DNA from 2 places in the Colwellia sp. BRX8-5 genome. Region 2 is predicted to be linked to the other one. Evidence: riboswitches for the same ligand, from Rfam matches in the RefSeq annotation. Region 2 holds a riboswitch; the other holds the start of a gene.
The links. Region 2 has a riboswitch for thiamine pyrophosphate ahead of H4J62_RS01030 (TonB-dependent receptor). Riboswitches for the same ligand answer to the same signal wherever they lie in the genome.

Region 1 (3,434 bases), on a different contig from region 2:
AGGACCAAACCAATGCTCGAACGCTTCAATGGTTCGTTTCGCTTCTTTAAACTGTTTTCTTGCTTTCGCTAAGTTTTCCCGTAAAACATAGTAGTCCATATCAAGCTGACCTTTTTCACCTTGATACTTTTCACCAAAATGAACATAGTCACCAATGTTAATATTGACCCCATAATTATTAATAGGATTCACAACTTGCCAATGATAAATTTTTGTTTTATCAATTTTATTGTGTTCAACTTTAATTAATCGACCATTAGACACATCCATTAAATGTTCTGGCACTTCAACGCTGATTAACACGCCATTGTTGGGTTCGTCGGCAGGATGATCTTTATTTGGCCACCAAATACTAGAGCCAATGCCTTGATTTGAAGTGGCAATAAAGTCGAGGCCATTACTGTCTTTCTTCCAAGTAATACCGCCATCCCATGGGGCGTTTTTTGCGGTAACGGGCTGTCCAGAGAAGTACATAGTTATCTTCTGCTCCGAGCCTATTTCTTGCTTACTGGCTGGGGTAATAAAATAAGAATAGCCATCTTGCCCTACTTCAAGCGCTTTACCATTTTGGTGTACTTTCTCAAGCTTCATTGGCGCCTGTAGTTCTATTTGTAAACGTTCACCTTTAGCTAACACCTTATAAGTCATGGTGTTTTTACCTGAAAAAAGCTTAGTTTCAGGGTCAACTTTTACATTAAGATGATAATGAATTAAATCCCACCACTTTCTTTCTGGTGTAATAGTACCCCGTAATTTTTCTTGGTGCGTTACCTTGCCACTTTCTTGTTGCCAATTACTCGCGCTAACATGCCCAGCAAAAACCATAGCGCAAACTAAGCCAGCAAGTGAAGTCGTTATCCGTTTTTTTATCATTGTTATTGTCCTAACACTCTCTCGTATACAATATACTAGCATTGTGTAATATAAATTGTGAACCCTAAAAAGGGTAAGATCTGTCAACGACTCACATCGTTATCTAAAAATTAATTATAACCAAATACAACATTATGATTGCGTATTTTGAAACTAATACGATAGAATCACCACAATTACTTGTCGGAGTGCTGAGATTATTTCTAAAGAAATATTCAAAGCTGAGATCGCGAAAGCGGGATCCGTAGAACCTGATCAGATTAATATCTGCGTAAGGGAACAAGGTAAAATATAGCGGTTAAAGCATTAATATTTAATCCGTTTTATTTTTTCCTCACTCTACACTTCGTCTTTTTTTACTGCATTTATAACAAAATGCAACTTATTAAAAGGCAGCATAATGACCAAAAAAGCTAACAAACTCACTCGCAGAGAACGTCGCGAACAAGCTGAAACATTCTTAAAAAACGTTTCTGATCAATCATTCCCAAATTCTAAAAAAGTTTATGTGCAAGGTAAAATTCACGATATCAAGGTAGGTATGCGCGAAATCACCTTGTCTGATACTTTATTAGCGGGTAATAAAGATAAGCCAACCTACGAAAAAAATGAACCTCTTTGCGTCTACGATACCTCAGGTTTTTATACCGATGAAAGTGTCGAGATAGACGTACACAAAGGTATTCCTCGCCTGCGTGAAAGTTGGATTGATAGTCGTGGTGATGTTGAGCTCTTAACATCAAATAGCTCTACTTATGCTCAACAACGTTTAGCTGACGATGGTGTTGACGCGATACGCTTTGAACACTTACCTAAAATGCGTGTTGCTAAAAAAGGTCAAAACGTTACCCAAATGCACTATGCTCGCCAAGGGATCATTACCCCTGAAATGGAATATATTGCCATTCGTGAAAATTTAAAACGTGAAGAGGTCAAAGATAAAACCTTACTACTACAACATAAAGGTCAGTCATTTGGCGCCAGTATTCCAGCGCAAATTACCGCAGAGTTTGTCCGTGATGAAGTCGCGCGTGGCCGAGCAATTATTCCGGTAAACATTAACCACCCAGAATGTGAGCCGATGATTATTGGTCGTAACTTTTTAATTAAAGTAAATGCCAATATTGGTAATTCGGCGGTGACCTCTTCCATTGAAGAAGAAGTAGAAAAACTGGTTTGGTCGACCAAGTGGGGCGCAGACACGGTAATGGATTTATCAACGGGTCGTAATATTCATGAAACCCGCGAATGGATCATGCGCAACTCGCCAGTGCCCATTGGTACGGTGCCTATCTATCAAGCGCTAGAAAAAGTAAATGGCGTGGCAGAAGACTTAACCTGGGAAATTTTCCGCGATACCCTTATCGAACAAGCCGAGCAAGGTGTTGATTATTTTACCATTCATGCCGGTGTATTATTACGCTATGTTCCAATGACCGCTAAGCGTGTCACCGGTATTGTCTCACGTGGTGGTTCAATTATGGCGAAGTGGTGCTTAGCGCATCATAAAGAAAATTTTTTATACACCCACTTTGAAGATATTTGTGAAATATTAAAGCAATACGATGTCTCGTTTTCACTCGGCGACGGTTTACGCCCGGGCTCGGTTGCTGATGCCAACGATGAAGCACAATTTGCCGAATTACATACCTTAGGCGAATTAACTAAAATTGCTTGGCAGCATGATGTACAAACGATTATTGAAGGCCCCGGGCATGTGCCACTGCATATGATCAAAGCAAATATGGACGAGCAACTTAAACATTGTGGTGAAGCACCTTTTTATACGTTAGGTCCGTTAACGACTGATATTGCACCGGGTTATGACCATATTACTTCGGGTATTGGCGCCGCTAATATTGGTTGGTACGGTTGTGCCATGCTTTGTTATGTCACTCCTAAAGAACATTTAGGCTTACCCAATAAAGAAGATGTTAAAGAAGGTTTAATGACCTATAAAATTGCTGCCCATGCCGGCGATTTAGCAAAAGGTCATCCGGGGGCACAAATTCGTGATAATGCGATGAGCAAAGCGCGCTTTGAATTTCGTTGGTACGATCAATTTAATATCGGTTTAGACCCTGAAAGAGCCAAGGCTTATCACGATGAAACCTTGCCACAAGAATCAGGTAAAGTTGCCCACTTCTGCTCTATGTGTGGTCCAAAATTTTGTTCGATGAAAATATCTCAGGAAGTACGTGACTATGCCGCGGGTCTTGAAGCCAGCAATAAAATAGAAATACAGTTACTTGACGAAGTCATTGTTTTAGATGCAACGCCAACCGATATTGCACAAGGCATGGCTGAAAAGTCGGCGGAATTTAAAGCGACCGGTAGTGAAATTTACCATCAGGTGAAATAGTCAGCCGATGACTATTTCTCAACAGTTCCCTAAACCTACTCAAATCTGTGCCAACATCGTTGTTATTGGCGCAGGATTAGTGGGTCGTTTAATGGCATTGTCTCTGGTTAATCAAGGTCATCAAGTAACCTTGATTGATAAAGATAATAAACAGGGCCACCAAAGTGCCGCTTATGCTGCTGCCGGTTTATTAACGCCG
Region 2 (3,434 bases):
GCGCAACATTATTATTTGTTTTAGCGGGCTCAATATGTGCAGTAAAAAAGTTTTGGAAGCCAGTTTTATCTGCTAACGAAAAACTGGGGTGTAACGTTAGCGCGGTTAATTTAACTTGTTTATCGGTAGTATGATTATTTAAAGGTAAGCTTGCTAAAAAAGTGAGCTTGTCATTATTAAGTAAAGACAATTCGCCAGCAGCGTCTGCAATTAAGTATTGCTGCTTATTCTCACTATTAACAGGTAATGCAATTACGGTTGTTTTATTGGTTGAACTTAGGCTAGGCAGCTGCGCTAAAACTTCGAGTTGAACTTCTTCAGCAATCGCTGTTAAGGGCGTTAATAGGCAGTAAAAAGCCAGCAACATTGGAAGTGCTCGCGTAGTTATTTTTTTTATATAATGAAAAACGTCCATATTTTGCCAACAATCCTAATTTTATAAAATTATAGGTAATCCGTTTTAATGTTTCAATAAAATGACTTGGTGTGAATCAATAAATTGTGATTTTTTACTATCATTGAGATAGCTTAACCTTCCGTCGACAACTAATTGGTCGCCTAGCTCGGCCTTATCTTTAATATAATGTGCTTGTTTTCCCCAGATATGTACCGAACGTTCGATAGAAATATTTTGGGTTTGCTGTGTTATAGGCGAATACACTAAATTATTAACGGTTAAGTTAAGCGCGACTAATTCTTTATTATTCTCGGTTAGTACTAAATTAATATCGCTGCTTATTTCACCACTCATATGCACTTGGTTTATTGATTGGGCGTAACCCTTTGCAAATGTTTGTGCATAAGTGGCGTGTAATATTTCACGGTTAGCTTTTTTACTATTAAGTAAATAGCCTTGCACTAAAATAACATCACCCTTTTGCGAGTGAATAAGTGAACGATCAACAATATCACCAATAACTTTAACCGTATGATAACTCGTCCATTCTTTAAACTGTTGGCTCGTTTTGTCAAACCATCGGCTATGGGTCGCTAATACTAACTCAGCTACAGCAAGGACCGGGTTTGCTTGATAACGAATATCAGGCTTAGCAACTAAATTTCCTAATAAGGTTACTGAACATAAATGATTTTGGCTTAGATGATTTGTCATGGCAATTTAATAAAAAAAACTATAGTGCTAATTTACTGAAAATCATCAGATTAAGCAAATACATGACATTAAATAACCATAATTTTTCTGTACTTTGATGATAAAATTGTTAGTATGCCGATCAAACCAAGGGGTGCAATAAAAAGCTGTTGTTAATAGGCTTTTGTATTGCTGAGAATTTTTACCCTTAATACCTGAAACGGATAATGCCGGCGTAGGAATGGTTAATATGTTGAATACTTATCGTAAACACTTTTTGTAAGTGCTTACTTACGGTGTATTTACCTTATTGCTCTTTTTTGCTTGCATGCCATAAAAAGAGCCCAGTATGAATTTTATAAAATCTCCTATTTCAATTGCGGTAACAACGACTTTATTGACTTTTGCTAGCGTCACACAAGCAAATGAGTCAAATGATATTGAGCGTATAACCGTCACTTCCAGCTTCAATAAGCAATCTTTAGCGCAAGCTCCTACTAGTATTGCAATCATCGACCAACAAAAAATAGCTGAGCAGGGCATTCAACATTTTGAAGAAGTTATTAATGGTGTCGCCAACTTAAATTTCTCTGGTGGAACATCTCGTCCGAAATATTTACAAATTAGAGGCGTCGGTGAACGCTCTGAATACCGCGGTGCGCCAAACTCATCAGTGGGCTTCATTGTCGACGATATCGATTTGTCAGGCTTGGGCATGGCAGCTTCTATGTACGATGTTCAACAAGTTGAAGTCTTAAGAGGTCCACAAGGTACACGTTTTGGTGCCAATGCGCTTGCGGGTTTAATTTACATAAAATCAAAAGACGCAACAGAATTACCCGAGCATGGTTTTAAAGTAACGTTAGGCAATGACGACTTAATTAATGTTGCCGGTTATAGCTCTGGTGCTGTCACTGAAGACTTAAATTACCGCATATCATTAGAGCAACATCAACAAAACGGTTATCGCGACAATCTTTATCTAAATAGAGATGATACTAATGGCATTGACGAGTTTTCTGGAAAGTTCAAATTGCAATATACGGCAACAGAAGATTTAAGTGTTGATTTTACTTATATATTTGCGGATAACGATAATAGTTTCGACCCATGGACATTAGATAACAACGGCTTTAATACGATCACGGACAACCCAGGTGTTGATAATCAAAAATCGCATGGCGGCGCACTAAAATTTAGCTTTGAAGGTTTGTCATTTGCAAAATTCGAAGCGATAAGCAGCTATACCAAGACAGAGCATCAGCACGCTTATGATGGTGATTGGGCAAACGCAGATTATTGGGCAAGTAAAAGTTGTGATGGTGCGCCATGTGAATACAGTTACCTTTGGGACAAACGCGCCGATAGAGATGTATGGTCACAAGAGTTTCGATTATCATCAAATGACGGCTCAAGAATTTTTGACAATACAACTGCTTGGCTAGTGGGTACTTACATTAGCAAAATGAATGAAGATAACGACCTTGACTCTTTTTATAATGGTTGGGAAGACGAAATACTCGACTCTACATACTCAGCTAATAATTATGCAATTTTTACCCAGTTAGACAGTGTTCTTAGCTATGGCCATGAATTATCAGTAGGTTTGCGCGTTGAAAAACGTTCAACCGATTATAGCGATAGTGCTGGCGATGAGTTTGACCCGTCTGAAACCATGTGGGGCGGACACATCGCCTTGAGTAAAACCATTAACAATGAGCATTCTGCCTATGTTCGTGTCGCGCGTGGCTACAAAGCGGGTGGTTTTAATATGGATTTACCCGAGCAATTAATCCAATTTAAAGAATTTGATACCGAAGTCTTAGTCAATTATGAATTAGGTCTGCAATCGAATATGCTAAATAATACCTTAGTCAGTCGACTAGCCTTATTTTATATGGACAGACAAGATCAACAAGTTAATGCTTCTCAACAGAACCCTGATAAGCCACAGCAATTTACCATTTACACGGCAAATGCCACCAGTTCAAGCAGTTACGGTTTGGAACTTGAGTTAACATATCAGGTTAATAGTAATTTAACGATCGACTCGACAGTGGGCTACCTAAACGCAACATATGATGTTTATGGCTATTCTGACAAGTACGGTACAAACATTGACATTTCAGGACGCGATTTAGCACACGCACCAAGCTATACCTTTAGCCTTGGCTCTACGTATCGCAGCGACAATGGCGTTGTCTTCAATGTGAACTGGTCAGGAAAAGATGAATTTTTCTTCTCTGATAGCCATGACGAAAAAGCGTCAAGTTCAAACTTATTGAATGCGAAAATTGCTTATGAACTCGCTGATTGGTCTATTTCACTTTGGGCTAGAAATATT

Region 1: another riboswitch for thiamine pyrophosphate. It lies ahead of thiC (phosphomethylpyrimidine synthase ThiC); the one in region 2 lies ahead of H4J62_RS01030 (TonB-dependent receptor).

What each region holds. Positions count from the first base shown of each region.
Region 1 covers NZ_JACGVR010000002.1:186,253-189,686, forward strand. Annotated here, with positions in the region: gene H4J62_RS02370 (M1 family metallopeptidase) at 1-873, opposite strand, end outside; TPP riboswitch at 1,048-1,169, shown strand; gene thiC (phosphomethylpyrimidine synthase ThiC) at 1,274-3,235, shown strand; gene H4J62_RS02380 (FAD-dependent oxidoreductase) at 3,243-3,434, shown strand, end outside.
Region 2 covers NZ_JACGVR010000001.1:242,666-246,099, reverse strand. Annotated here, with positions in the region: gene H4J62_RS01040 (SHOCT domain-containing protein) at 1-415, opposite strand, end outside; gene H4J62_RS01035 (single-stranded DNA-binding protein) at 461-1,111, opposite strand; TPP riboswitch at 1,231-1,349, shown strand; gene H4J62_RS01030 (TonB-dependent receptor) at 1,440-3,434, shown strand, end outside.